DNA from 2 places in the Pseudomonas sp. GW821-FHT01A09 genome. Region 2 is predicted to be linked to the other one. Evidence: predicted binding sites of a transcription regulator. Region 2 holds the regulator's gene; the other holds the start of a gene.
What was found. Region 2 encodes sigma-54, which starts transcription at its own class of promoters, with help from an activator protein. Its sites were predicted from a motif close to ANTGGCATNNANNTTGCTNT; they were not measured.
Positions count from the first base shown of each region.

Region 1: a site for sigma-54 is predicted at 1,113-1,132, ahead of flgB (flagellar basal body rod protein FlgB). Genes of this name have one in related genera too.

Region 1 is NZ_JBYSWB010000007.1:21,064-25,386, reverse strand. Features, by position in the region: gene AC3WJP_RS10485 (flagellar hook assembly protein FlgD) at 1-193, opposite strand, end outside; gene flgC (flagellar basal body rod protein FlgC) at 209-655, opposite strand; gene flgB (flagellar basal body rod protein FlgB) at 659-1,069, opposite strand; gene cheR (protein-glutamate O-methyltransferase CheR) at 1,394-2,221, opposite strand; gene AC3WJP_RS10465 (chemotaxis protein CheV) at 2,285-3,211, opposite strand; gene flgA (flagellar basal body P-ring formation chaperone FlgA) at 3,273-4,022, shown strand; gene flgM (flagellar biosynthesis anti-sigma factor FlgM) at 4,186-4,323, shown strand, end outside.
Region 2 is NZ_JBYSWB010000030.1:28,388-32,710, reverse strand. Features, by position in the region: gene lptA (lipopolysaccharide transport periplasmic protein LptA) at 1-527, shown strand, start outside; gene lptB (LPS export ABC transporter ATP-binding protein) at 527-1,252, shown strand; gene AC3WJP_RS24855 (RNA polymerase factor sigma-54) at 1,435-2,928, shown strand; gene hpf (ribosome hibernation-promoting factor, HPF/YfiA family) at 3,006-3,317, shown strand; gene ptsN (PTS IIA-like nitrogen regulatory protein PtsN) at 3,329-3,793, shown strand; gene rapZ (RNase adapter RapZ) at 3,796-4,323, shown strand, end outside.

The sequences.
Region 1 (4,323 bases), on a different contig from region 2:
TCTGCGACACGAACTGGGTGTTGTCCGTGGGGCTGAGCGGGTCCTGGTTCTTGAGCTGGGTGACCAGCAATTGCAGGAACGCATCTTTGCCCAACGCGCTGCCGGCGGTGCCGGTGGTTGGATCGGTGGTGCTGGTTGTCGCCTGGTACTGGGCCAGTGCGGCGGCGCCAGTTGCCGTGGTTGAAGTCGTCATGCTTTTGCGCCCCTATCACTGACCGAGGGTCAGGACCTTCTGCATCATGGTTTTCGCGGTGCTCATAATGTCCGCATTGGTCTGGAAGGAGCGACTGGCGGAAATCATGTCCGCCATCTCTTCAACCACGTTCACGTTCGGGTAATACACATAGCCATCCTTGTTGGCGGCCGGCGAGCTGGGCTCGTAGCGCGCTTCCAGGTTGCTCTGGTCCTCGACCACACCGGACACCTGCACACCGGCGCCCGACGAGTCGGAGTCGGCGAACAGCGAACCACTATCACCGCCGCCCTGAGCGTTCTGGAACATGGTGGCGAACACCGGGTGGCGCGCACGGTAGGTCTTGTCGATGCTCGACGAGACGGTCTCGGCGTTGGCGATGTTACTGGCGACGGTATTCAGGCGAGTGGTCTGTGCACTCATGCCGGTCCCGGCGATGTTGAAAACACTGGCTAGAGACATGGCTTAATCCCCGCGCAGGGCCGAGATCAGCCCTTTGAATTTGCTGTTTAACAAAGTGAAGCTGGCTTGGAAGTCCACCGAGTTCTGCGCGTAGTTCGATTGCTCGATCTGCGAGTCGACGGTGTTCTGGTCCAGCGACGGTTGAGTCGAAATGCGGTACATCAGCGCCGGATCGCCACTGCCGCTGACGCCGGAAGCGTCGATGTGCCGGGCGTCGGTGGTTTCAAGGCTGAACGCGCCATTGCTGGTGGTATCGCTCTGCTGCTTGAGGACAGCGGCAAAATCCAGGTCCCGAGCCTTGTAGTTCGGGGTATCGGCATTGGCGATGTTGTTGGCCAGCACTTCGGCGCGCTGAGCACGGAACTTCAATGCCTGTTCGCTGATGCCGAGCGCTTTGTCGAAACTGATGCTCATGTCTGAAACCCTTCGCGGCAGAGCTGATTCTCTTGGCAGAGATATAGCAATGCCTGTGCCAACTTTGCAAAAGCCTTGAAAGGGTTGATCTAGAGGGGTTTTAACGGATTACCTGGGCGGCAATCAGGGCGGCAATGCCAGAAAAGCGGCAATCCGATTCCGCCAGGTGACGGCAAAGCGGCAATGCCCGCGTCAGTTTTTTTGTCACTTCACACAAGGACCACATGTAGCGAGGGGGCTTGCCCCCGATAAACCGTAGCTGACACTCACTGCAGTGTCAGTCTCGGTCTATCGGGGGCAAGCCCCCTCGCTACAGCGTTGCAGCTATTTGGCCTGGTAGATGATCCCCGGACTGCACTGGACCATCTGGTAATGATCCGGCAAGCCATTGAGCGCCTCGCTTGCCCCCAGAAACAGATAGCCACCCGGCTTGAGGGTGCCATGAATGCGAGTGAGGATGTCCTTCTTCACCTGAGCGGAAAAGTAGATCAGCACGTTGCGGCAAAAGACGATATCGAACTTGCCCAGGCTGGCATAACTGTCCAGCAGGTTGAACGAGCGAAACTCCACGCGACTGCGGATCGGCGGTTTGATCGCATAGCGACCGCCGCCCTTGGGATCGAAATAACGCTGCAGACGATCCGGTGACAGGCCGCGCCCCAGTGCCAGGCTGTCGTACTCGCCACTCTTGCAGTTGGTGAGCATCGAGCCGGACAGATCGGTGGCGACGATCTGCGCCCCCATCTTCAACTGGCCCGGATTGCTGCGCTCGAACTCATCGAAGGTCATCGACAGCGAATAGGGTTCCTGACCCGACGAACAGGCCGCCGACCAGACGCGCAAGCGTGCGCCCGGGCTGGCCTTGATGGCCTCCGGAATGACCTTGTTCTTCATCACTTCGAAGGGGTAGGTATCGCGAAACCACAGGGTTTCGTTGGTGGTCATGGCATCCACCACCAACTCGCGCAAACCACTGCGCGGCTGCGTCTGGATGCGCTGCACCAACTCGCTCAAGGTCTTGATGCCCTGCTGTTCCATGAGCTTGTTGAGACGGCTGGAGACCAGGTACTGCTTATTGTCACCCAGCAGAATGCCGCAGGCTTTCTCCAGGAATACTCGGAACTGATCAAAATCCGCATTAGCCGTCGACACAAGTACCGCCTCTTTAAATCGTTTATTCGGCCGGAGCGAACTCCGGGCCGTTATTCGTGGAAATCATTCGTGAAGCTTGATGCGCTCGACGACTCGCGATGCCAGATCGTCAGGCCGGAACTTGGCGAGAAAATCGTCGGCGCCGACCTTCTTGACCATAGCCTGATTAAACACACCCGACAGCGAAGTATGCAGGACGATGTGCAATTTCTGCATGCGCGAATCCGCGCGCACTTCGGCGGTGAGCGTATAACCGTCCATTTCCGGCATTTCGATGTCGGAAATCATCATCAGGAACTCTTCTTCCGGCTTCTTGCCCTCGTCCACCAGCTTGCGCAAGTAGTCGAGCGCCTGGCGGCCGTCGTTGAGCGCGACCACTTCCACACCCACGGTCTGCAGGCAACGGGTGACCTGCTTGCGCGCCACCGACGAGTCGTCGACGGTCAGCACCCGCAGCGTGGTGGCCTTGTCCTGGGTGGCGGCATCCACCACGCCGACGGAAATCGACTCGGACATCGGCGCCACCTCGGCGAGGATCTTCTCCACGTCGATGATTTCCACCAGCTTGTTGTCGACCCGCGTCACTGCCGTCAGGTAGTGGTCGCGGCCCGTGCCCTTGGGTGGCGGATGGATCTCCTCCCAGTTCATGTTGACGATGCGTTCGACCGAGTGCACCAGGAACCCCTGAATCTTCAGGTTGTACTCGGTGATGATCACGAACGGATTGGCCACGCCATCCAGACTCTTGCCGCCCGTGGCCAGGGCCAGGTCGAGAATCGGAATGGTCGCACCACGAATATTGGCGACCCCGCGCACCACTGGATTGGATCGCGGCATCAGGGTGAGCTTGGGGCATTGCAGCACCTCGCGCACCTTGAAGACGTTGATCCCGTAAAGCTGTTCACCGTTGAGCCGGAACAACAGCAGCTCGAGACGATTCTGCCCTACCAGTTGGGTGCGCTGGTTCACTGAATCCATTACACCAGCCATTGTTCAGACTCCTTCACGCCTCCCGACCCAAAGTCGGCACGCGCCTTGCTATTGACCTTGCATGAATGCCATTACGACATATTCCCGACGCATGATACGCAGCGTGCTGATAACCCTGGCAGCCACTTGTTCATTCGCACTTTGCGACGTCAATGCCGAAGAATTCACGTCGCCTGAAGAGCTTATCGGTGCGACCCAGGGTTTTCTTGAGTTCACGGTAGAAGATTATCTGGCCACCGCACAAACCGAGGGCCGCTATGAGGTGTCGGTCAACGATATCGACCCGCGCCTGCGGATGCCCAAGTGCGCCGAGCAATTGACGGCGACCATGGCCAGCCCCGGCGCTCCCCTAGGTCGGGTCAGCGTGCGAGTGCGCTGTGACACCGCTACGCCCTGGACGGTATTCGTGCCGGCACAGGTGAAGTTGTTCAGGGACGTGGTGATGACCACCCGGCCCCTGCCACGCGACACGGTACTGGGCGCTCCGGACCTTGTAATGCGTGAACGCGATGTCGGCCTGCTGACCCAGGGCTATTTGACGTCGCTGGATCAGGCCCTGGGCTACAAGCTGACCCGACCAACGGTCAGCGACCAGGTGATATCGGCGGTTTTCATCGAGCAACCGGAGGTAGTGAGCAAGGGAGACCATGTGGTGATCATCGCCAGGACCGGTGCGCTGGCGGTGCGCATGCCCGGCGAGGCGCTGGCCAAGGGGGCCATGAGCCAGCAGATCCCGGTGCGCAATCTGAACTCGCAACGGGTCATCAAGGCCAGGGTAACGGGCCCCGGCGAGGTAGAGGTCTCGATGTAGACGCTGGCGGTACGGGGCAGCTTTTCTTACACTGTGTGTCTGACACCGTGGAGAACAGACTCCGCAGCGGGCCTTGTGCATTTTTTTCGATATTCACCCTAAAGTTATTCGCTCAAGGGTCGAAAACAAGGCAAGCGCCCACATACCTAAAGAGGTTTACCCCATGGCGATCGACCTAAGCCGACTGAACGGCAACTCACAGGTGCAAAGCACGACACGCACCAGTGGCACCAAGGAAACCACCGCAGTTGACGCTACGACTGCAGTGAGCAAGACCACTGCGACGAGCGGCGAAGCTGTC
Region 2 (4,323 bases):
CCCTCCCTTTTTTGCTCAGCCTGAGCGCAGCACTGGGAAGCGCGAGCGCCTTGGCTCTGCCGACAGACCGCGATCAGCCTATTCATATCCAGTCCGATGACGCGCAGATCGATGACAAGCAGGGCGTTGCGACCTACAAGGGCAACGTGATCATCACCCAGGGCACGCTGAAAATCACCGGCAACACGGTGACCATCACGCGCGCGCCCAACGGTGAAGTCGACGTCTTCACGGCTGTCGGCAACCTGGCCTATTACGAGCAGAAGCCGCAGGTCGACAAGCCTATCGTTCAGGCCTGGGGCGTGACCATTCAGTACTTTGCGCCGCAGAACCGCATCGTGCTGATCGACAAGGCCAAGGTCATCAATGACGGCAACACCTCCGAAGGCGAGAAGATCGTCTACGACACCGTCAAACAGGTGGTCAACGCCGGCCGTGGCAATGGCTCCAAGATCACTGCGCCGCGTCCTCGCATCGACATGGTGATCCAGCCGAAGAACAAGCCCGCCGACCAGAAGGCTCAGTAATGGCGACCCTCAAAGCACAACACCTGGCCAAGGCCTACAAGGGCCGGCAAGTCGTGCGCGACGTCAGCCTGTCCATCGACAGCGGGCAGATCGTCGGCCTGCTGGGCCCCAACGGCGCGGGCAAGACCACCTGCTTCTACATGATCGTCGGGCTGGTCCAGGCCGATCAGGGGCGCGTGCTGATCGACGATCTAGACGTCAGCCACCAGCCCATGCACGGTCGCGCCAAGTCCGGTATCGGTTATCTGCCTCAGGAAGCCTCGATCTTTCGCAAGCTTTCGGTCGCGGACAACATCATGGCCATCCTCGAGACCCGCAAGGAGCTCGACGGCGATGCCCGGCGCAAGGAACTCGAAAGCCTGCTGCAGGAATTCCACATCACCCATATCCGTGACAACCTCGGCATGAGCCTGTCCGGTGGCGAACGTCGCCGCGTGGAGATTGCCCGGGCCCTGGCCACGGCGCCGAAATTCATCCTGCTGGACGAACCCTTCGCGGGCGTGGACCCTATTTCGGTCGGCGACATCAAGCAGATCATCCACCACCTCAAGGCCAAGGGCATCGGAGTACTGATCACCGACCACAATGTGCGCGAGACACTGGACATCTGCGAGACCGCCTACATCGTCAATGATGGCCAGCTGATTGCCGAAGGCGACGCAGCCGCTATCATGGCCAATGAACTGGTCAAAGAGGTTTACCTCGGTCACGAGTTCCGCCTGTAGAAGCACCCGCAACCGGAGCGTTTTCCACTGCCCATGAAACCTTTTGGTTGAAATTGGATAAACGCTCTAGGCAAACACTCGGGTTTCAGGCATATAATTTGCTTACGACATAAAGCCGGGCGCCTCGGCGTCTTGTAGTGGATGGCGCTCTGCGCCGGCGAATAAGGTGTTAAGCCCCAGCCATGAAACCCTCGCTCGTCCTAAGAATGGGCCAGCAACTGACGATGACACCGCAGTTGCAACAGGCCATCCGCCTTCTCCAGCTCTCGACCCTGGACCTCCAGCAGGAAATCCAGGAAGCGCTGGAATCCAATCCTATGCTCGAACGCCAGGAGGAAGGTGACGACTTCGATAACAGCGATCCGCTGGCGGACAATATCGAACAGAAAACCACTCCGGATATCCAGGAGCCCACGTTCGAGAGCAGCGCTCCCACGGTCGACAACCTTGAAGAAGGGGAATGGGGCGAGCGTATACCCAACGAGCTGCCGGTCGATACCGCCTGGGAAGACATCTACCAGACCAGCGCCAGCAGCCTGCCCAGCAATGACGACGACGAGTGGGACTTCACCACTCGCACCTCGGCCGGCGAAAGCCTGCAGAGCCATTTGCTCTGGCAGCTGAACCTGGCGCCGATGTCGGACACCGATCGCCTGATCGCGGTAACCTTGATCGACTGCATCAACAACCAGGGTTATCTGGACGAGACGCTGCAGGAAGTCTGCGACTCCTTCGACCCCGAGCTTGACATCGAGCTTGACGAGGTCGAAGCCGTATTGCACCGCATCCAGCAATTCGAGCCGTCCGGGATCGGCGCGCGCACCCTCAGCGAATGCCTGCTGCTGCAACTGCGCCAGATGCCGCCGCGCACCCGCTGGCTGGCTGAAGCGCAGCGCCTGGTCACCGACTTCATCGACCTGCTCGGCAGCCGCGATTACAGCCAGCTGATGCGGCGCATGAAGATCAAGGAAGACGAACTGCGCCAGGTCATCGAACTGGTCCAGAGCCTCAACCCGCGCCCGGGCTCGCAGATCGAATCCTCCGAACCCGAATACGTGGTCCCTGATGTGATCGTGCGCAAGGACAACGAACGCTGGCTGGTGGAACTGAACCAAGAAAGCGTGCCGCGCCTGCGCGTCAATCCACAGTACGCAGGCTTCGTACGTCGTGCCGATACCAGCGCCGACAACACCTTCATGCGCAACCAGTTGCAGGAAGCCCGCTGGTTCATCAAGAGCCTGCAGAGCCGCAACGAGACCCTGATGAAGGTCGCCACGCAGATCGTCGAGCACCAGCGCGGCTTTCTCGATTACGGCGATGAGGCCATGAAGCCGCTGGTGCTGCATGACATCGCCGAGGCGGTCGGCATGCACGAATCGACGATTTCCCGGGTCACTACGCAGAAATACATGCATACGCCCCGCGGCATCTATGAATTGAAATACTTTTTTTCAAGCCATGTCAGCACCTCCGAAGGCGGTGAATGCTCGTCAACGGCGATCCGCGCGATCATCAAGAAACTGGTCGCGGCGGAAAATCAGAAAAAGCCATTGAGCGACAGCAAGATCGCTGGTTTACTGGAGGCACAAGGCATCCAGGTAGCACGTCGCACTGTCGCCAAGTATCGCGAATCTCTGGGGATCGCACCTTCCAGTGAACGCAAGCGGTTGATGTAGCGCCTGGATGCGCCACAGCGTTCCAGTGGCAGGCGTTCAGCCTGTCTCTTTATGCACTGGCAATAAGGAGAAGCGGTATGCAAGTCAACATCAGTGGACATCAACTGGATGTGACCGACCCCATGCGCAGCTACGTAAGCGAAAAACTCGCCAAACTGGAGCGGCATGTGGGCAAGATTACCAACGTGCAGGTGATCATGGAGGTCGAGAAGCTGAAACAGAAAATCGAAGCCACCCTGCACGTCGCTGGCGCCAAGGATATCGTTGCCAACGCCGAACATGACGACATGTACGCTGCCATCGACCTGCTGACCGACAAGCTCGACCGACAATTGCTCAAGCATAAGGAAAAACAGCTAAGCCAGCTTCAAGGTGCTGCCGCTCGCTGATACCCCAACCCATGATCCGACTTGAAAACATCCTGACCCCTGGCCGTTCCCTCGTGAACGTGCCGGGGAGCAGTAAAAAAAGCGCCATCGAAAAGATCGCCGATCTGATCGCCGAACAAGTACCCGCGCTGCCCAAGCAGGCCGTATATGAAGCGCTGCTTGCTCGTGAAAAGCTTGGTTCCACCGGTTTCGGCAACGGTATCGCCATTCCTCATTGCCGCATGAAGGGTTGCGACTCACCCATCAGCGCCCTGCTCCATCTGCAACACCCTATAGATTTCGACGCGATCGACGGTGCGCCGGTCGATCTGCTGTTCGTGCTGCTGGTGCCCGAGGCCGCCACCGATGCGCACCTCGAGTTGTTGCGCCAGATTGCCAGCATGCTTGATCGCAAGGAAGTTCGTGACAACCTACGCAGAGCCAGCAGCAGCGAGGCCCTGTACCAAGTCGTGTTGGACGCCCAGAACGGTCATTAACCATGCGCTTGATCATCGTCAGCGGCCGCTCCGGCTCCGGCAAGAGCACAGCCCTGGATGTACTGGAAGACAACGGCTTCTACTGCATCGACAACCTGCCGGCCGGCTTGCTGCCCGAGTTGGCGGAGCGCGCGTTGATCCACACCGAACTGGCCCAGCCACTGGTGGCCGTTTCCATCGACGCCCGCAACCTGCCCAGCCACCTGAGCCGCTTCCCGGAGCTGCTCGATGAGGTCCGCGGCCGCCACATTCAATGCGATGTGCTGTATCTGGATGCCGACGAAGAAACCCTGCTCAAGCGCTTTTCCGAAACCCGCCGCCGGCATCCACTGAGCAGCGCCAATCGCTCGCTAGCCGAAGCCATCCGGGTCGAAAGCGAGCTGCTGGGCCCGATTGCCGACCTCTCCGATCTCAAGATCAACACCACCAGCCTCAACCTCTATCAGCTGCGCGACATCATCAAGCTGCGGCTGTTGGACAAGCCCGAGGCAGGTACGGCCTTCCTGTTCGAGTCGTTCGGCTTCAAGCGC